3 regions of the Lacticaseibacillus salsurivasis genome follow, and region 3 is predicted to be linked to each of the others. Evidence: predicted binding sites of a transcription regulator. Region 3 holds the regulator's gene; each other region holds the start of a gene.
What was found. Region 3 encodes LexA, which represses DNA repair genes until DNA is damaged. Its sites were predicted from a motif close to CNAACANNTGTTNG; they were not measured.

Region 1 (7,059 bases), on a different contig from region 3:
AATACGCAGTTACAGCGAGTCCCACTGATTTTTCATATGCCTGGGCTTAAAGGTGGCATCAACCACACATACGGCGGCGAAATCGACGTCCTGCCCACCTTACTTCATCTCGTGGGGGTCGATACGCAAAACTTTGTGCAGTTCGGGACAGACCTGCTGTCGCCCAATCACGACACCACTGTGGCCTTTCGCAATCACGACTTCGTGACGCCAAAGTATAGTCTCGTAAACGGCAAGGTCTATGACAATGCCACTGGTGAGGTTGTGCAACCCGATGAGAAATTGCAAACCAAGCTTACCACCCTGCAAAAAGGCGTCGATCATGCCCTGGACCTTTCGGATGAATTAGCCTACAAGAACTTACTCCGGTTCTACGTGCCCAAGGGCTACACCCCATTCGACCCCGATCAGACGAATTTTTCACAAAGTTTGGCACAAATGATAGCGGTGGAGAAACAGGCCGGCGCTAAGTCGACCTCGCTCTTTTCCCAACACAATGACGCTTCTACAGTGAGCGATTTCACCACCGATGCCGAAGAAGTCAAAACCGACCCTGGTGTGCTCAGTGACTATCCCAAAAAAGTCGCCGCTCAGGTCAACGGCGAGGTGCAAACCGACACCAAAAAGAAGTAATAGAAGTAAGGCTGCGGGCAATGACCGCAGCCTCTTTTAATGCAGTGGTTTTTCTCGCCGTATTCACACTTTGTTCAAACCTCGCCACTATACTACTAGCATAAGGTAGGTGAACAACATGCGGTTCTTGGAACGAACGCTCAGCGCGATCGGGTATCATCGGCGCGCTTACGTGGGGGAATTCATTGGGGCCATGCTTTTTTGCATCGTCAGCATCATCCTGCTCACGAGCCAGTCCATCAGCCACATGTTGCGGCAGGAATTTCTTAATCGCCTCAGCCAGCTCGCGGGCCAAAGCAACAGTGCTTCAACTACGGTATTGACGGCGGTCAAAAATGGTTATCTGACCCTCAACCAGCAGTATCAGTTGGCTTGGTGGGGCTTAATCGGCACGACCGTGCTACTGGCTTTCGGTTTTGCCTTATGGTTCAGCCGCCGCCGCGCCCAAGAAACTGAAGCTTACTTACTCCTCGGTAAAAGCACCTGGGCGATTGGCGGGCAGTACCTGCTAGAAAGCCTGCTCATCTTTGTGCTCGCGTTTATGGCCACCAGCGTTTTAGGCCTTTTGGTCGGCAGTTTGGTCGGCGCGCACCTACTCGATCCCATCCGCACGGCATTAGGTCGCGCCATTAGCAGCAAAGTCACGGCCGGTAATTTGAAGCAGGCGGTGACCCATCTGTTTCAACACCAACTGACTGGCTTCAGTGGTGACGGTCTGTTTGTTCCTGGTCCGCCGCCTGGTGGCCTCAACCAAGGCACCCAGTTGGCCGGCGGCTTCACGACTTTGCTAGCTGGCGGCTTAGCGCTGGCTGGCGGTCAGGCCCTGGCACTCTGGGGTCAGCTTTGGCATCAGAAACGCCAGTTGGTTCACCATCAATAATCGTATCGGAGGCCTGTCTATGACGCTATTTCATCCGCAAGCAGCGGCTTTTCGCACCCAAGTTGAACAACTGTTTCACCCCGGCGTCATCAGCTTCATTTACACGCCCACCGAACAGCTCAAACCCCTTTCTTTAAGCTATACTCAGGCCTTTTTGGCGGCCGGCTGCGCCAAAGCGTTCGCCTTGATTGACCAGGAAGAAACTGGCATTGTGCCTTACCTCAGCGTGGAGGCTAATTTACTGATTAATGGCAAGGCCGCTTCGCTTAACCGCCTCGCCCCGGCCTTGCGCAACGATGCCGCGTTTCTGGCGCAATCGGCAACGCAACTCAACCCGGCGCAAAGTCTTTATGTCCAGTTCTTCCGCGGTCTACTCGGCGACCGGCAAGTGATTTTAATGAATGACTTTCCCGCCAGCATGGACATTCAAGAAATTCGGTTGTTTCTCAATACTGCCACAGCAGCGCTACATCAAAGCGCATCGCGGCTGGTGATTTTAACGGCCGACGAAAATTTGATCACCGCGCATCCGGACACCAGCTGGTCTGAGGCGCCGAGCCTTACCCCAACAACGGCCAAACGTGGCCAAGACATCATTCACCGCTGAAAGGCAAAGTCCCTTTTTGCCACCTGCTATTGACGGTCACCCACCAATAAGACTAAAAAACACGCCTGAGCGTTGGCTGCTCAGGCGTGTTTGCGTATCGAGTGTGGGTTTAATAGCGATTGTCGTCTTCCCCTGGCGCGGTATCCTTCAGCTGATCCAGCAGCGCCATGTCGGCGGCGCTGATTTCAAAATCAAGCTGGGTATTTTCAGCGATATGCGCCGGGCTGGTAGCTTTGGGTAGCGGCAGTAGCCCTTTTTGTAGCACATAGCGAATGGCGACCTGCGCCACGGTGGCCTGGTAGTGATCAGCCACGGCTTGCACGGCCTCGTTGTTCAGCAAAAAGCCGGTGGCCAGCGGTGAAAAGGCCTCAACTAACAGGCCGTGCTGCTGAGCGCACGCGACATTATCATCCTCGGTAAAGCCAATGTAGTACTGCAGCTGCAGCGCCATCGGCTTGATGGTGCAGTGCGCATACAAATCCTCCTGGTCGCGGACGTTGAAGTTAGAAATCCCAATCGCCCGCACCTTCTTGGCTTGGTAGAAGGATTCCATCGCCCGCCACACGTCACGGTTTTGCTTGCGATAGTCTTCGCCAAAATGATCCCATGGCCACGGCGCATGAATCAAAAACAAGTCGATATAATCCAAATCCAGGCGCGCCATGGATTCATCGAACGCCTTCAGCGCGTCATCATAGCTTTTGGCATGCGCCGGCAGCTTCGAGGTGACAAAAATCTGATTCCGAGGAATGCCAGAGTCGCGAATGGCTTGGCCCACACTGGCTTCGTTGCCATATTGCCAGGCAGTGTCGATATGCCGATAGCCTTGGCGCAAGGCCTCAGCCACAGCCTGATAGGCGGTGTCGCCATTGGGAATCTGCCAGGTGCCAAAGCCCACTTGGGGAATGGCCACCCCATTAGGCAGGGTGTAAGTATCAGTTAAAACGGACATAAGCTCACCTCAATTAAAATATTTATCATCAAGTAGTATAGCACGTTCCTGCCAAGGCTTTGTCCCCGGTCTTGCTCCATTAATTAGACTTGGTACTTGCCAAAAGCAAACGTATGTTCGTATAATGAACCACGAGGTGAGCCGCATGTATGAATCAGAACCCAAACGCGTGATTTTTTTGATTGATAATAAGTCCTTTTACGCTTCGGTCGAAGCCGTTGCCCGCGGCTACAATCCCCTGAAGACGATTCTGGTGGTGATGTCTGAGCAAGCCAACACCAATGGCGGCCTTATTTTGGCCACTTCCCCATTAGCCAAAAAGTTGTACGGCTTGCAGGCAAATGTCAGCCGCCAGCGCGATTTGCCTGATGAAAAGCATCTCTTAGTGGTGCCGCCGCGCATGAACTTGTATATCAAACGGAATTTGCAGATCAATGATATTTTTCGCCGCTTTGTCGCTGATGAGGACCTCTGGCCTTACTCCATTGATGAGTCGATTTTGGATCTGACCCATAGCTGGCGCTTATTTGGCGACTCGCCGCTAGCCGTAGCCAAGCTCATTCAGCGCACGGTGCGCAAAGAATTGGGTCTGTATACCACCATTGGCATCGGCGAAAATCCGGTGCAGGCCAAGATTGCCTTGGATGTGTATGCCAAGAAAAGCCCAGATCTGATTGGCACCATCAGTTACCAAACGGTGCCCGATAAAATCTGGACCATCACCAACCTGACGTCGGTTTGGAGCATTGCTGATCGCACCGCGGCCCATCTGAACCGCTTGGGCATCCATACCATATACGAGCTTGCCCACGCTAATCCTTACCTGCTCAAAGCGGAAATGGGCGTCATCGGCACGCAGCTCTTCGCCTTGGCCTGGGGCATCGATCGCACCAAGCTGGCCAAACGCGTCAAGGTCCGCAGCTCCAGCATCGGCAACTCCCAAGTGTTGCCCCGCGACTACGCCATTCAAAGTGAAATCGAGTTGGTGATCAAAGAAATCGGGGAACAAGTCGCCGCCCGGCTGCGCCATCACCACAAACAAACCAGTTGCATCAGCTTAGGCATTGGCTTTTCCTATGCCGCCAGTGAAGAAGCCGGTCGCGGCGGCTTTAGCCACAGCTTGCGGATTGAAGCGACCAACCGCAACGATGAGCTGATTGCCGCCCTGCTCCTGCTGTTCCGTCGCTATTGGCAAGGTGAAGTCATTCGCAACGTGGCCGTTTACACCAGCCGTCTTAGCGCCGATGCCGGCGAACAGCTAACGCTTCTGACCCCGATTACTGAGCAGGTCCACAAAAGCGACCTGGCGCGCACGGTGGATGCCTTGCGCAATAAATTCGGCTTCACCACCGTCGTCTATGCCAAAAGCAAGCTCCGCGGCGGCACCGCCATTCAGCGGGCCAGTTTAGTCGGTGGCCATAACGGAGGGAATAGTTATGAATAAAAATCGCGATTTAAAGCTGATTGTCGAACGCCTGCAGCCCCATTTTCACCGTCGCAGTCAGGTGCGCTACGCCATTTTAATTACCAATGATCCCTATGATCACACGTATAATTTTTTCTTTAACGAATACCCGACGGCCCACCGCCAGCGCTCCATCCCTTTGCACAGCGTGACTGGCTCACTGACAGAGCTGGAAGCCTTAATTCAGGCCCTGCGTCACAGCGTCAACTTCAGCCTGGAATTCACCGGTTTTGCCGGGCTGCGGTGGCCGAGTTCAGACCGGCTAATCGAACCGAAGCGCGAACGGGCGGAATGAAGGCGTGAGGCTGAGACAAAATGCGGTTTTAGCCCAGAGGATAAGCCAAACGGCCTGTAAAACCCGAACTTAGGTTTTGCAGGCCGTTTGGCTTATCCGGCTAGGGCGTCGCATTTTGGCTCGTACTGTACTGGAATAGTCGTGATGCGGTTGTGACGCTAAATTATGTCACAGCCCCCTAGCCTTATAACGAAAAATGAAAGGCTTGATCATCGGCCAGCGTCATCGCCGCGGCTACATCCACGCCATACTGCTCACCAACTTGGTGCAAGATATAGTCGCGCACCTCGTCATGCAGCAGATCATCCAGCGCCAGTTCAAAGGCATTCATCCAGCTGCCGCCGCGTTGATGCCGAATTTTTGTCGCGGTTAACAACTGACGATACAGCTGACGCCCGGTAAGATTGATAGCCACCGTAAGGCAACATTTTTGGCCGTGATCCAGGTAATGCAGGGTTGCCCGCCGCAAATGAATGAACCACCCGCTCACCAAGAGTCCTACCCCCAGCAGCGCACCAATCAGTAGCAACGCCACCAGAAAACTTAAGCTACGACTCAGACTCATGGCCGCGGCGCCGCCGGCTAATAATAGCGACAGCCACACAATCAAAACTACCAACAGCAAAGCAGGAATCATCACCATTAAAGCCACTAAACTCCCAAATAGTACCTTGATCAGCCGACTCATCGGCAACGCCCCCCAACGCTTGTCGAACGTAAAAACCCACGCCGCAACGTGGGTTTTGCTTAAAAATTAGAATAATACTCATTGTTATCACTTGCAAGCTTAATTTTTACTCAACAGAAATTAATGAAACGTCGGTCACGCCCCGTGACTTTTTCAAACTGGTCAGCAGGCTATCCACCGTGCCAGTCAGATTACTGATATCAAAGGAAATGACGACACTCGCCCAGTCGTGAATCGGGATATTCTGGTTGATGGTAATGATGCTGGCATTGGCGCCAGACAGCGTGGTGAGCACTTCTGATAAGATGCCGCGGTCATGATGGAGCATTAAGGAAATCACGGCTTTGCGCTGCGTCAACCCAGTATCCGGCAAGAACACGTAGTCCTTATACTTGTAGTAGGTCCCGCGGCTAATGCCGACTTCCTTGACCGCCTCTGACACTTGCCGCACCTGGCCATTTTCAATCAGAGTCCGCGCCTTGATCACCTTTTCCACCACATCCGGCAAAATGGTGCTGTCCACGATATAATACTTGTCCACGCCGTTCCCCTCGTTCCCCGTCAATTGATAGCCTCATTGTACCATGATACGTGAACAAGTGGCCGAGAATTATGACGCAAAAAAAGTGCCGGTTTCCCGACACTTACGCTACATCTGATGAATGGCGGTGCAGAAACCGGCGCACCACCCGGATGAGGTGGAAAAAGAAAACGCCAACCAGCACCAGGCCCCACAGGCGCCAAAGCAGGCGGTGCGACCCGGGCTGAAGGCCCAACCAAAGTAGCAAGCCGCCAATCACCAGACCCACACCAGCAACAACCAGCGCTGCTACCAGTCTTAACCAAGGATGCTTCGTGAACTCAAAGCTCGGCGTCAGTAGCCACGTCCCAACGAGTTCCAGCAAGAAGTTCATCGTGACCTCCTTCTGCTGTCCACTGACAGCTGGGGGTTAGTTCGTGTGCGTAATCGGTGCCTGCTGTGGCGCGGTTTCCTCATCTGGGAAGGTTAAGGTGAAGGTCGTCCCTTCATCTTTTTGCGATTGCACGTCGATGGTGCCGCCGTGCAAGGTCACCAGCTGATGAACAATCGCCAGGCCCAGACCGGACTCACCGTACTTGGTGTTTTTCCGCGAAGGATCGGCCTTGTAGTACCGCTCCCAGATATTCTTCACCTGGTCTTCGGTCATGCCAATCCCGGTGTCGCTAACCGCTAGCTCGGTTTGATGGTAGCCGGGCTTGGCGGAAATAGTGATGGTGCCGCCTTTGGTGAACTGAATCGCGTTTTGGGCGATATTAAACAGAATTTGCACGAAGCGGTCGCGGTCGGCATAAACCGGCACGTTCGCCGCGGCGTCCAGCACTAGGGTATCATCGGCGTCGGCGGCCTTTTGCTTGAGCTGCACCATGATATCATTCAGCGCTTCAGTGGCGTTAAAGGTTTGCTTCTTGAGTAGAATTTGGTTGGTGCGAATCTTCTCGTAGTCGAGGTTTTCGTTCACCAAACGAATCAGGCGCTTGGTCTCATTGCGCATCAGCTCA
Region 2 (7,059 bases), on a different contig from region 3:
ATGAAACGCAGCGGCCCATCATTGCCCATGCGGCGAAGGGGCTGGAGCTGGGCACCAAGTTGCGGGTCTCGCAGGTGTTGGAGGCTGTGCTCCCAGCAGGCCGTTATCAGGGTCCAGTGGTGATTTCCGGGCCGAGTCACGCCGAAGACGTGGCGACGCGGGACATCACGACTTTGACCGCAGCGGCGGCCGACGAGGCGGTGGCAAAAAAAGTGCAGCAGCTGTTCATGAACGACTATTTCCGGCTTTATACGAACACCGACGTGATTGGCGTTGAGTATGGGGCCGCCTTGAAAAACGTGATTGCCATCGGCGCTGGCGCCTTGCATGGCCTCGGTTATGGCGATAACACCAAAGCGGCGCTGATGACGCGGGGCTTGGCCGAAATCACCCGGTTGGGCGTTAAAATGGGTGCCAATCCGATGACCTTCATCGGCCTGTCTGGCGTGGGTGATTTGATTGTTACCTGTACCAGTGTCCACAGCCGCAACTGGCGAGCCGGCAATGCCTTGGGGCAAGGTCAAAAGCTGCCTGAAGTGTTGGCCAACATGGGCATGGTGGTCGAAGGGGTCTCAACGGCCAAAGTCGTGCATGAATTGGCAGAGCAGCAGCAATGCGAGATGCCGATTTCCAATGCGATTTATCAAGTCCTTTACCAAGGGGCGCCAATCAAGACGGTAATTACGGATTTAATGGCGCGTGAAGGTAAAGCCGAAACCGATTTTGGGGTCACTTTACAAGTCGTCCCAAACAAGGTATAGTATAATTTGACTTACGAAAGGTAAGCGAATTGGAAAGAGGTGCGTCCCATGGCAAAACAATATGATGTGATCGTAATCGGGGCTGGCCCTGGTGGCATGACCGCGGCGTTGTACGCCTCACGGGCCAATTTGTCCGTGTTGATGCTGGATCGCGGGATTTACGGCGGCCAGATGAACAATACTGCCGCAGTGGAAAACTATCCTGGCTTTTCTTCGATCTTGGGACCAGACCTGAGCCAGAAGATGTATGATGGCGCCACGCAATTTGGCGCTGAATACGCTTATGGCAACGTGACGGACCTGCGCGATGAAGGGGCCGTGAAGCGCGTGGTGACCGACGAAGGCGAATTTGAAGCCAAAGCGGTAATCATTGCCACTGGTGCCGAGCACCGGAAGCTGGGGATTCCTGGCGAGGAAGAATTCGGTGGCCGTGGTGTATCGTACTGCGCGGTCTGCGATGGCGCCTTTTTCAAGGATCAAGAAGTTGCGGTGATTGGCGGCGGCGATTCGGCAGTCGAAGAAGGCCTCTACCTCGCCGGGTTGGCTTCCAAAGTCACGGTGATTCACCGCCGTGACCAGCTGCGGGCCCAGCAGATTATCCAGCAGCGCGCCTTTGCCAACGACAAGATGCACTTTGTCTGGAACGCAGACGTGCAGGAAATCCTCGGGGATGACCAGAAAGTCACCGGCGTTCAGTACAAGGACAAAGTGACTGGCGAAACGCATGTCATTCCTGCGGCGGGCGCCTTCATTTACGTCGGCATCAAGCCGCTCACTGACAGTTTCAAAAACGTCGGCGTGCTTGATGAAGCCGGCTGGATTCCGACTAATGATCTGATGGAAACCCGCGTGCCTGGCATTTTCGCTATTGGTGATGTGCGGGCCAAGGGCTTGCGCCAAATCGCAACCGCGGTGGGCGAAGGCGGCCAGGCGGGCCAAAGTGCGTTCAACTACATTCAAAGTCTTCAAGATGCCACTTTAACGGCAGCAACGAAGTAACATGTGGGGGCTGTGACAAAAGGCGGTTTTGGAGCCGACAGGTAGCCTAGCCATCCACCAAGTCCGAACTTTGGACTCTGTGGATGGCGTAGCTGGCTGCTCGGCTCCGGCCTTTTGGCGCGTAACTCTGCTGGAACCTTCGAAATGAATATAGGGGGTGTGACATTTGTCACGCCCCCTTTTTGGTGGCCGCGATTGTTTAACATCGCGTAACAATTGGCCACCTTGAGTTGAAACCCGCTTTTGATATGCAATAATGAAACCGTTATGCCGATGCTTTTTTGCGCTGGCCAAGGGCTGGTGAATGCCAGAAATAACTTCGCGGCGTACAATGAACTTGCAATAGGCACCGGACAAAGGATAGGAGTGAATCAAATGGGGTATAAAGAAAATTATCAAGCATGGGTGAACGCACCGACGATGGACGCTGACCTCAAGCGCGAGCTCATCGCCATGGCGGATGACGAGAAGACGCAAGAAGCGGCGTTTTCTGTACCGATGGCCTTTGGGACTGCCGGCATGCGCGGCATCATTGGCGCCGGCATTGGCCGGATGAATATTTACACCGTGCGGCAAGCCACGGAAGGCTTAGCCCGGTTTATGGATACCTTGGATGCTAGTCAAAAGCAAGCCGGGGTGGCGATTTCTTTTGATTCGCGGTACCAAAGCCAGCAGTTTGCCCAAGAGGCGGCGGCAGTTTTGGGGGCGCATGGGATTGTGAGCTATGTTTTCGACAGCTTGCGCCCCACGCCGGAGCTGTCATTTGCTGTGCGCTATCTGAAAACATACGCCGGCATCATGATTACGGCCAGTCACAACCCGAAGCAGTATAACGGCTACAAGATTTACGGCCCAGATGGCGGCCAAATGCCACCAGAAGAATCCGACCGCATCACCGAGTACGTTCGGAGCGTGGATGATTTGTTTGCCATTCAGACGCTTGATGTGCATGCCTTGCGGGCCCAGAACCTGATGCACTTGATCGGCGAAGATGTCGATGAAGCCTACTACCAAGCCGTGGCCACGGTCACCATCAACCAAGACTTGGTGCACACCGTCGGCAAGGATATGAGTTTGATTTATTCGCCGCTCAATGGGACTGGCCGCATTCCGGCTCAAATGGTGCTGCGCAACGCCGGCTTCCAAAACTTCCAGCTGGTACTGCCGCAGTCCACAGCAGACCCTGAATTCCCGACCACGCCGTTCCCGAATCCGGAATTCCCGCAAACCTTTGACCTGGCAATCGAAATGGGCAAAGCTAGTCATGCCGACGTGTTGATTGCCACGGATCCTGATGCTGACCGCCTTGGCACTGCAGTGTGGACCGGAGATGGCTACCAGCTGTTGACCGGGAACCAAATTGCGTCGCTGTTGCTCCACTACATTCTGGAAGCCCGCAAACAAGCTGGCACCTTGCCCGCCAATGGGGCCGTGGTAAAGTCGATTGTGTCGACGGAACTGGCCACCGCGATTGCCAAGGATTACGGCGTGGCCATGATCAACGTGGAAACCGGGTTCAAGTTCATTGGTGACCAAATCAAGCAATACGAAGAAACCGGAAGCCATGAATTCTTGTTTGGCTTTGAAGAAAGTTATGGCTACCTGATCAAGCCATTCGTCCGGGACAAGGATGCCATTCAATCCACTGTGTTACTGGCGGAAGTAGCCGCCTATTACAAGTCCAAAGGCCAAACCCTCTGGGATGGCATTCAGGCCTTGTATGCTCGGTACGGCTACTTTGCCGAAAAGACCGTCGGCGTTGACTTCCCAGGGCTGGAAGGGCCAGCGGAAATGGCCGCTTTGATGACCAAGTTCCGGGAAGAACAACCAGCGGATTTTGCCGGCGTGAAGATTGTCCGCACCGAAGACTACAAGAAGCAACTCATTACCACGGCAGAAGGCACCAGTCCCATCACAATGCCGGTATCTGATGTGCTGAAGTACATTTTGGCCGATGGCACTTGGATTGCCATTCGGCCTTCTGGCACCGAACCAAAAGTGAAGTTCTATGTTGGCACCTCAGCTGCCACCGAGACCGAAGCCGAACAGAAACTGACCGCCTTTGAAACGGCGTTGACGGGTTTTCGCACCGCATAATTAAAGCATAAGCTATCCGGCGAGCCGCAAAGTGGCTTGCCGGATTTTTTGCGCGGTGGTAAGCTTTTAGAAACTTTACAGGAGGATGTTAATCATGGGAATGCACCAATTTATTCAAGGCCTGAACAATTTGGAAACCTTGCGGCGGGCCCCAGGGTTTTTCAAATATGCTGAACACAGCGTGGCCGCGCACAGCTTCAAGGTCGCGGAAATCGCGCAACTGCTGGGTGACATCGAAGAGCACGCTGGCAATGAGATCAACTGGCAGATGCTTTACGAAAAAGCTTTAAACCATGATTACACCGAGCGTTTCATCGGCGATATCAAGACCCCGGTCAAATACGCCACGCCGACGCTGCGCAAAATGCTGGCTGATGTCGAGGACACCATGACCGAGAACTTCATCGAAAACGAAATCCCGGCTGATTATCAGGATGTCTACCGCCGGCGCCTTTCGGAAGGCAAAGACGATACCTTGGAAGGCCAGATTTTGAGCATCGCCGACAAGGTGGATTTGCTTTATGAATCCTTTGGCGAAATTGAAAAAGGCAACCCGGAACGGGTCTTCGTTAACATCTACACCGAAAGCTTAAGCGTGATTATGTCGTACGAAGATCGGCCGTCGGTACAATACTTCCTAGATCAGATTCTGCCGGATATGCTCAATGAAGAATTTGCCGACCGGGATATGCTGGCCAAGTTGACGCGGTCGGTCATGGCGAAACAGTAGGGCGTCGCGAGTGCCCTTGTCTGCAGCGTGTAGTTGCGCTCCTGGTGGCCAACGCCGGAGTGGATAGCTACGCTAAAGGCCTCGCCGGCAAAGTACACCGGCAATGCCTTTAGCTAGGCTACCCGTCCGGCTAAGAGCGGCCATCCTCCGCAGCCTGTTTTACACATTGGCGAATGTGTGTTCGCTATGTTATAATTAGTCCAATGAAAAAGTCGGAATTTCGGTTCCGGCTTTTTGCGCGTTGAGGTGAGGAGGTTGCGGCCATGATTGAACGCATTGCCGATAAAAAATTTGATTTGGTCTCCCCGTATAAGCCGGCGGGGGATCAGCCTGAAGCGATTGAAAAGCTGACCCAGGGCTTTTTGGCTGGAGAAAAGGAACAAGTGCTGTTAGGCGCGACTGGGACCGGGAAGACGTTCACGATGAGCAATGTGATTGCTAACCTGAATAAGCCGACCCTGATTTTGTCACATAACAAGACGCTGGCTGGCCAGTTGTACGGGGAGTTCAAAGAGTTCTTCCCGCACAACGCGGTAGAGTATTTCGTGTCCTATTATGATTACTACCAACCAGAAGCTTATGTGCCGAGTTCAGATACCTATATTGAAAAAGACTCCGCCATCAATGATGAAATTGATAAGCTCCGGCACAGTGCCACCAGTGCCTTGCTGGAGCGTAATGATGTGATTGTGGTGGCGTCGGTGTCCTCAATCTTTGGCTTAGGCTCACCAACCGAGTACCGCGACCATGTGCTGTCTATTCGCAAAGGCATGGAGATTGACCGCAACACCTTGCTGCGGCAGCTGGTGGACATCCAATTTGACCGCAATGACATCGATTTTCAACGCGGGCGCTTTCGGGTGCGCGGCGATGTGGTGGAAATTTTCCCAGCCAGCCGCGACGATCACGCGATTCGCGTGGAGTTCTTTGGCGATGAAGTCGATCGCATCACCGAGGTCGACGCGTTGACCGGGGAAGTCATCGGCGAACGGGAACAGGTTTCCATTTTCCCGGCCACGCACTTTATGACCTCAGACGACGCGCTGGAGCGAGGCATTCAAAGCATTGCCGCTGAGCTGACGCAGCGGCTAGCAGAACTGCGCGATCAAGGTAAGTTGCTGGAAGCGCAGCGGCTGGAGCAGCGGACGAATTACGATATCGAAATGCTGCGGGAAATGGGTTACACCAACGGCATTGAAAACTATTCGCGGCACATGGAAGGGCGCGCGGCAGGCAAGCCGCCGTACACGCTACTCGACTTTTTCCCTAAGGATTTCATGATTATGGTGGACGAAAGCCATGTCACGATGCCGCAAGTGCGGGCGATGTACAACGGCGACCGGGCCCGGAAGCAAACGTTGATTGATTATGGCTTCCGGTTGCCGAGCGCGTTGGACAACCGGCCACTGAAGCTCAACGAATTCGAGCAGCACGTCAACCAAATCCTTTACGTTTCGGCTACCCCAGGGCCGTATGAACTGGACCGGGTGCCAAAAGCCGATATCGCCGAACAAATTATTCGGCCGACTGGGTTGCTGGATCCGGAAATCGAAGTGCGGCCGATTATGGGCCAAATCGATGACCTGACTTCAGAAATTAACAAGCGCATCGAACGCAACGAGCGCGTCTTTGTCACGACCTTGACCAAGAAAATGGCTGAAGATTTGACCGATTATCTGAAAGAAGAAGGCATTAAAGTCGCCTATCTGCATTCAGATATCAAAACGCTGGAACGGACCCAAATCATCCGCGACTTGCGGTTAGGCAAATATGACGTGCTGGTCGGTATCAACTTGCTCCGGGAAGGAATCGATGTCCCTGAAGTGTCCCTGATTGCGATTTTGGATGCTGACAAGGAAGGCTTCCTGCGGGCGGAACGGTCGCTCATTCAAACCATTGGCCGCGCTAGCCGGAATGCGCATGGGAAAGTCATCATGTACGCCGATAAGATGACCGACTCGATGGAGGCCGCTATCAATGAAACCAAGCGGCGGCGGACCATCCAGATGGCGTTCAACAAGAAACATCACATCACGCCGAAAACTATCATCAAACCCATTCGCGAAGCGATCACCGCGGTGGATACCAGCGGTAATGGCGATGATGATAAGAACAAGAGCTTTGCCGAGGTCGATCTGCATGACCTGACCAAGCAAGAGCGCCAGCAGTTGATTAACAATTTGCAAACGCAAATGCAGGCAGCCGCCAAGAAGCTCGATTTCGAGCAGGCGGCCACGTTGCGCGACACGATTTTGGAACTGGAAGCAGAAAAGTGAGGATTTATGGCTAACGATAAAATTGTGATTCACGGCGCCCGCGCGCACAACTTAAAAGATGTCGATTTGACCATTCCCAAAAATAAATTGGTGGTCATGACCGGTTTGTCTGGTTCCGGGAAGTCCAGCTTGGCCTTTGATACGCTGTATGCAGAAGGCCAGCGCCGCTATGTCGAAAGCCTATCGGCGTATGCGC
Region 3 (7,059 bases):
CGCAACTGGCCAAAATTGAGCGGTTGGACTCTGTTCCATCTCTGAGCACGCTTAATCGCTATGCAGCAGGCCTTGGCCTAAAATTGAAGCTGTTAATCACCGCCTAAAAACAGATTAGATTTAAAAGATCGTCGAGAAGAATAGAACCGTAAGCGCAGCCAACACTTAATCCCATTTGTTCAGGGTATCCATACCCTGGAGAAATGGGATTTTTAGGCCAATCAGGACGCCAGCATAACATGCGCAGGCAGACTGAAAACTATTTTTAATGATGCGGCTCAAGCTAAATCGGCAATCGCAAACACTGTAAGCGAACGACGATCCATTATTGCGCCATCCCCGCATGTCAATTTTCATCGCCCTGACTTGACGTTCATGGCTGAAGCGCCTTTAATCAAGGGGTAAGGTATTTTCAGAAAGAAGGGAAAAACATGACGATTATTCCGGTTCGGATTTATAGTCACGAACAGCCTGAAGGGTTTCGCTTATTGGTGGATCGGGTCTGGCCGCGCGGCATCAGCAAGGTCAATGCCCGCCTCGACGACTGGGCCAAGACCATTGCCCCCTCCACTGAATTACGCAAATGGTTTGGGCATGATCCCGAGAAGTTTCCTGAATTCCAGCAACGCTACACCGCTGAGCTCGACGCCAATCCTGATACGCCAGCGTTAATCGCTGTAGTCAAGGCGCAGGCGGCCAAGCAGCCGGTGCTCCTGCTGTTCGGCGCGAAAGATGAAGCGCACAACAATGCGGTGGTCCTCACCGCCTACCTGAAGGAGAAGCTCGCCAATGCCTGACAAAAATGACTTCCGCCCTGGCCAAATCGCTCGGCTCAAAGCGGCCGCAGCGCAAACGCAAGCCGAAAGCGCTGCTTTGCTGAGCAAGCTCATGGCCACCGCACTGTGGCAACAAGCCCAGACGATTGCCACCACTGTCAGCTCCCCGCTGGAAGTGGCCACGGCGCCACTGATGGCCGCCGCACAACAGGCCGGTAAGCAGATTCTGCTGGCGCGGGTGATGCCCAAACGGCAAATGGCCTTTTTACCGGACCCTGGCCCTGCCGGCCGGATCACGAGCAAATTCGGACTGGCGGAGCCGCCTTATGATGCGGCGTTGGTCAACCAAAACCCTGACCTCATGATTGTCCCTGGGATCGGGTTTAGCCTGAAAGACCATTACCGCATTGGCTTTGGCGGCGGCTACTATGATCGGTTTTTGGCCCAGTATGCAGGCCCCACCGTCGCCTTAGTGCCAAGTGTGATGGCCTTCGCAACGCCGCAGTGGCCAGTCGAATCATTTGATATTCCGATTCAGACCTTAATTCAGCTTTAAACCCGCCGGCCGCTACCACAGGGCCGGTTTTACATCAAAGGAGTCTTCTGGTTGACTGCATTTTTATCAAGTTTAGGTGGCGTGAGTGAAATTCTGATTCTGGTGGCGCTCGGCTACGCGCTCACGGCTCGCGGCTGGTTCGATGACCGCTCCAGTCGCATCATTGCGAAAGTCGTGACCCAAGTGGCGCTGCCAGCCTATATGGTCGAAACCATTTGTGGTCGCTTCACCGCCCGCGAACTAGCTCGCCTGCTACCGGACCTGCGTTTTCCCGTGCTGTCGATGGCCATTTTGTTCGGCTTATCGTTTGGGGTGGCCAAGGCCTTGGCCGTGCCGCGCGCACGACGCGGGTTGTTCAAGTCGATGTTTTTCAATTCCAACACGGTGTTCATTGGCCTGCCGGTGAACATGGCCTTGTTCGGGCCGAAAAGTCTGCCTTATGTGCTGGTTTACTACATGGCCAACACCACCATTTTCTGGACCGTAGGGGTGTACCTGATTCAAAAAGACGGCCAGCAAGCCGCCCACTTCGATTGGCGCCAGACCTTAGGCAAAGTTTTCTCACCGCCGCTGCTGGGCTTTATGGTCGGGGTGGTGCTGGTACTGCTTGGGGTGCAACTGCCAAGTTTTCTCACCGCCACCCTTACTTATGTCGGTGACTTGACGATTCCCGGCTCCATGTTTTTCATCGGCATTGCCATGCACCAAGCGGGACTCAAAAACATCCGCATCAACAAGGAACTGCTCGGCGTCTTCAGCGGTCGGTTTATCTTTGCACCCCTGATTATGTATGCCCTAGTCGTGTTCGCACCAGTGCCGCTCCTGATGAAACAAGTCTTCATTCTGCAATCCGCGATGCCGGTCATGACCAACGCCCCAGTGGTCGCGAAGCTCTACGGTGCCGATAGCAGTAATGCAGCCATCACCGTGTCTGCCACCACATTATTTTCGATTGTGGTGATTCCGATTCTGATGACGCTGGTCCAACAACTTTAGTCCACGCAAAAAGGCCGCAAATGCGGCCTTTTTAATTTGGCTTTAAATGAGCGCTGGGCGGTACAAGCTGACGACCACGCCTAAAATCGTGACATCATCGAAGAACATGTCCGTCATCATGTCGTTTTCAGGATGCAGCCGTACGCGGCCAGGCTCCTTATAGAACCGCTTGACGGTGGCCTCGTCTTCCGCCGTCATGGCCACCACAATCTGGCCATTTTCGGCGGTTTCCTGCTTTTTGACAATGATCTGGTCGCCATTCAAAATACCAATCTTGATCATCGAATTCCCTTGCACCCGCAACATGAAAAGTTCGTCGGCAGGATACGGAATGTCATCCGGCACCGGGAAATAGTCATCGACGTTTTGAATGGCGGTAATCGGCACCCCAGCGGCGACGGTCCCGAGAATCGGGATGCCGCTTTCGCCGACCCCAATGTATTCCCGGCCAGCCTTGGTGATTTCCAGCGTCCGCGGCTTAGCCGGGTCCTTGGCAATGTAGCCTTCCGCCAGCAGCTTTTCCAAATAAGCCGCCACGGTACTTGAGGAACTCAAGCCCACGGCCTTGCCAATTTCGCGCACCGTCGGCGGATAACCGCGGCCATCGATTGATTCGTAAATGGTTTGCAGGATCTGTTTCCAACGTTTCTGACTTGCTTGGGATGGCATCGCCGTCCGCCTCCGCTCATTAGTTTCTTTCATCATAACAGTGCGAACGCGTGTTTGCAAGGGAAAAATCGCGTCATATCGGCATTCTGTGCCAACAAAAAAGCCGCTGCCAATTTTGGCAACGGCTTCCGACTTTTACAGCCGGTGCATTAAGCTTAAATGGTGCATTTGGCGGCGGTCGCACGCCGACTTATGCATGAGATACAGACCGCCGACAATCAGATCGACTGCCATCAGACCGATGCCGATTGCAGCAGCATTGGTGAACAGCAAAACGACAGTCAGCACGGTCAGTGCCCGTAAACTCCACTTTAACATCTTCAGTGACATTGTGTTTCCCTCCCCCGCGAGATTTGATACTCCCTATTATACCGAAACCTCGGCTTTTGTAAAGTTATTGTATCTAACAATTTACACTTAAAGCCGGGAAGTGGGGATTTAGCGTTTCTTCGATACAAACAACAGCAGTAATGTAAAGATTCATCAAGGGGAAAGGCGGATAAAATCAGTCCCGCGTCCTATTCGCTTTCACGCCGCTTTTTCGGTATGATAAAACTGATAAGCAAGAGGGAGGAAGCCGGAATGGAAAAGAAAAATTCTTGGTTCTATCACCGGTTCTTAGATAGTAAATTCGCTGTGGTGATTTTCGATTTGGTGCTGACGCTGCTAGCGGTGTGGATCTTCACCAAAGTCGCTTGGCTGCTGCAACCAGCCGTGAACTTTCTTGGCATCATCGCGCCGCCGTTCATTTTGGCTGGGATCTTGTTCTACATGCTCAATCCCATCGTGAATTGGCTGGAAAAGCGCGGGTTGAAACGCATGCTCGCCATTCTGCTGGTCTTCGTCGTGGTGATTGGCCTGATTGTCCTAGCGATTGTGCGGGTGGTACCGCCAATCGAGGCCCAGGTGCGCAGCTTCGTGGCGGCCTGGCCGAGTTATTGGGAAAGCGGCCTCAAGTGGTTCACTGATCTCAATGATAAGCAAAACATCTTCTCGCAATCAGACATCAACCAATTCGCCAATGAGATCAAGTCCTGGCTGTCCAACCGTGGTTCCACTATTCTCTCTGGCACCTTGAATTCATTGAGTAGCATTGTCGGCGCGGTGGGCAATGTCGTCGTCACCATTGCCACGGCCCCGATCGTCCTGTTCTTCATGCTTAAAGAAGGCAACAAGTTTACCCCGATGATTCTCCAGCTCGTGCCAACCCGCCAGCGCCGGGGCATTGGCGATATGCTCCATGAAATGAACCTCAAAGTCGGCTCTTACGTGCAAGGGCAGTTAACCGTCGCCATGGCTGTCGCGATGATTTTTATGCTCGGTTACACGGTGATCGGCCTGCGTTATGGGTTGATTTTCGGGTTGCTGGCCGGGCCGCTCAATTTGATTCCGTACTTCGGCTCTGCGGTGGCCATGATTCCAGCACTGGTGATGGGCGCTATTCAAGGCCCTAAAATGTTCATCGCGGTCATCATCGTATTCTTCGTCGAATGGCTGCTGGAAACCCAGTTAATTTCACCATTTGTCATGGGGAGTAAACTAGAGATGCACCCGATCACCATTGTCGTGGTGCTGCTTACTGCTGGTAACATGTTCGGTTTGCTCGGCGTGATTCTCGGCATCCCCGGCTTCGCAGTGCTTAAGATCATTGTAACGAGGCTGTTCCGCTGGTATCAACAAGTCTCTGGCTTGTACCCGAAAGAATCGCCGCAAACCATCACACAGAAAGTTGGCCCTGAAAAATGAATGGATTCCTAATTTTACTTGACGTCGCCCTGCTCGCCTTGAGCGGCTACTATCTGTTTTGGCAAAGTCGCATCGACTTTCGGGCTTCATACAGCACCTTTCAACTGTTCATGGCAGTGGTGCTGGGCTTTTGGTTTTTAACCACTGGCATTGCCAATATCTGGTACATTGTCTTCATCGCCGCCTTCATCACGCTCACCGTGATGTCCGGCAGCACCGGTCTCACGCCCACGCGCCTGATTAATGTTGGCATTTTTGCCCGCGTCGTGCCCTACACCAAGCTGGTCGGGGTCACCTTGACGCCCCTCACCCTGCCGAACGGCCAAAGCCTCGTGGTCGGGGTTTTCGGGATCTCACCGCGGCGCTACATCCGCTTGACCTTCCGCTCAGATCTGCAGACCCTGTTCAACGTGTTGCGGCCGCGGGTGCCTGAAGCCATCGAAATCAAAATCCAACAAGTCCAATAAAAAATTCCGAGTCGATTGACTCGGAATTTTTTTGGGTTTATTCAATTGGCGTTTCATCTTCTGGTTCATCAATATCCCGGGTCAGCCGATGGGGCTTAGCTTTGACGGGTTTGCGAATGGCGAACAACGCCGCCAGCAGCAACACGATGCCACCGGCAATGGCCATCACTTGCCAATACACCGTGATGCCAATCATGAAGACGTACATCAAGACCACAATCGCTAGGCCCACCAGCAGATCCACCGCAAAGCGGCCGAAGCGAGTGAATGGCCGATCGTCAAGATAAGCCAAGAGGCCAATCAGGACCACCAAGCCAAAGCCGAAGCTGACAGTGCTAACTTGAGCCACCAAGGTTTTGGGATTAGTGGCGTACCAAGCAAACCCCGTGAACAGCGCGCCGAACACCAGTAAGATTCCGTTGATCCACCACGTGGTATGTTTTTTTTCTGTGCTTTCGTGCTTGCCTGGCATCAAGAAGCCTTCTTTCTCGTTTTTTCCATTTTAGCAGAAAACAGTTACCATAGACATAGTGAGTCAAGAATGTGGCCGAGAATGTTTGCCGGCTGCCCGATAGAAAGGTCGATTCGATGTCCAATAATCTTGCTTTTGCTGCCTATGAAGGCCGCCCCTTGGAAGACGCTGAGAGCCTCGTCGCAGTATCGCTACCGATGCCGACACCAGCGCCTACTGATGTGGTCGTCAAAGTGCAGGCGATTTCTCTGAATCCAGTGGACGAAAAAATGCGCGCCAGTCTGCCCAAGCAAAAGACGCCTCGGGTTTTCGGTTACGATGCTACCGGTGAAATTGTGGCTTGTGGCCCTGCCGTTACCGAGTTTACGGTGGGCCAGCGGGTCATGTACGCCGGTACTACCAAGCGCCCCGGCAGCTGGCAGCAGTATCAGGCGGTTGCGGCGGCGTTGATTGCCGCTGTGCCGGCCGGGTTGTCTGATCAAACTGCTGCGGCCCTGCCGCTGGTGGGACTGACCGCTTGGGAGTTATTGTTTGAAAAAATGGGTTTTCACGCCGAGGCCTTCGCCAATCAAGGCCAGCGTCTGCTGATTATCAATGGGGCCGGCGGGGTCGGCTCCATGCTCAGCCAACTGGCACATTGGGCCGGCTTGACGGTCAGTGCTACCGCCAGTCCGCGAAACTTTGAATGGCTAAGGCAGCATGGCGTGGATCAACCGCTAGACTATCATCAGGATTTAGCGGCCACGCTTGCCGCCCAGCCCGCATTTGATGGCGTCGCAATTTTGTACGCCACCGAACCCTACCTGGCCCTCGCCAGTCAGGTCGTCGCCCCCTTCGGCCATGTCGGCGCCTTGGTCACGCCGCAAGGGCCACTGGACGTCACGGCGCTGAAGGGTAAAGCCGCCAGTTTGGACTTTGAATTCATGTTTGCCAAAACGGACTATGATTTCAATACCGCCAGTCAGGGCCACATCCTATCACAGCTGGCAGCCTTGGCCGCGGCTAACCTGCTTGACGCCAGTGCCACCACGACCTTGCAGCCCATTTCGGTCGCCACGTTGAAGCAAGGGCTGACGCAGCTCACCTCGGGCCATCAGGTCGGCAAGATTGTGCTCACCGGGCCGTTTGAAGCTTAGCAAGTAGACGAAAAGGGCCACATCAACGGTGAAGTTGATGTGGCTCTTTTCGTCTATTTGGTAAAGCCCAGTGCCTTCTGCAGCGTGGCCTTTGCCTGATCGGCAGTTAGGCGCTGGGGATCATAGATAATGCTGCCTGGCCCCATGTAGTAATTGAACAGCTTGAGCACGGCGCGCTCTTTCAGCGTGCGCAGCCGCAGCTCATCGTTGATTTGGGCGAGCAACTCATGACACCAGGCGG

Region 1: a site for LexA is predicted at 3,179-3,192, ahead of AAA927_RS01500 (Y-family DNA polymerase). Genes of this name have one in related genera too.
Region 2: a site for LexA is predicted at 4,758-4,771, ahead of uvrB (excinuclease ABC subunit UvrB). Genes of this name have one in related genera too.

What each region holds. Positions count from the first base shown of each region.
Region 1 covers NZ_BTTP01000001.1:257,371-264,429, reverse strand. Annotated here, with positions in the region: gene AAA927_RS01520 (LTA synthase family protein) at 1-633, shown strand, start outside; gene AAA927_RS01515 (hypothetical protein) at 752-1,513, shown strand; gene AAA927_RS01510 (hypothetical protein) at 1,533-2,120, shown strand; gene AAA927_RS01505 (aldo/keto reductase) at 2,230-3,072, opposite strand; gene AAA927_RS01500 (Y-family DNA polymerase) at 3,218-4,516, shown strand; gene AAA927_RS01495 (acetyl-CoA carboxylase) at 4,509-4,832, shown strand; gene AAA927_RS01490 (hypothetical protein) at 5,017-5,520, opposite strand; gene AAA927_RS01485 (ACT domain-containing protein) at 5,627-6,061, opposite strand; gene AAA927_RS01480 (hypothetical protein) at 6,165-6,434, opposite strand; gene AAA927_RS01475 (sensor histidine kinase) at 6,471-7,059, opposite strand, start outside.
Region 2 covers NZ_BTTP01000001.1:96,531-103,589, forward strand. Annotated here, with positions in the region: gene AAA927_RS00475 (NAD(P)H-dependent glycerol-3-phosphate dehydrogenase) at 1-761, shown strand, start outside; gene trxB (thioredoxin-disulfide reductase) at 810-1,760, shown strand; gene AAA927_RS00485 (phospho-sugar mutase) at 2,136-3,857, shown strand; gene AAA927_RS00490 (YfbR-like 5'-deoxynucleotidase) at 3,952-4,587, shown strand; gene uvrB (excinuclease ABC subunit UvrB) at 4,851-6,863, shown strand; gene uvrA (excinuclease ABC subunit UvrA) at 6,870-7,059, shown strand, end outside.
Region 3 covers NZ_BTTP01000014.1:13,986-21,044, forward strand. Annotated here, with positions in the region: gene AAA927_RS09535 (helix-turn-helix domain-containing protein) at 1-107, shown strand, start outside; gene AAA927_RS09540 (DUF488 domain-containing protein) at 432-797, shown strand; gene AAA927_RS09545 (5-formyltetrahydrofolate cyclo-ligase) at 790-1,332, shown strand; gene AAA927_RS09550 (AEC family transporter) at 1,384-2,328, shown strand; gene lexA (transcriptional repressor LexA) at 2,371-2,997, opposite strand; gene AAA927_RS09560 (hypothetical protein) at 3,133-3,327, opposite strand; gene AAA927_RS09565 (AI-2E family transporter) at 3,580-4,743, shown strand; gene AAA927_RS09570 (hypothetical protein) at 4,740-5,210, shown strand; gene AAA927_RS09575 (hypothetical protein) at 5,248-5,682, opposite strand; gene AAA927_RS09580 (alcohol dehydrogenase catalytic domain-containing protein) at 5,799-6,818, shown strand; gene AAA927_RS09585 (hypothetical protein) at 6,872-7,059, opposite strand, start outside.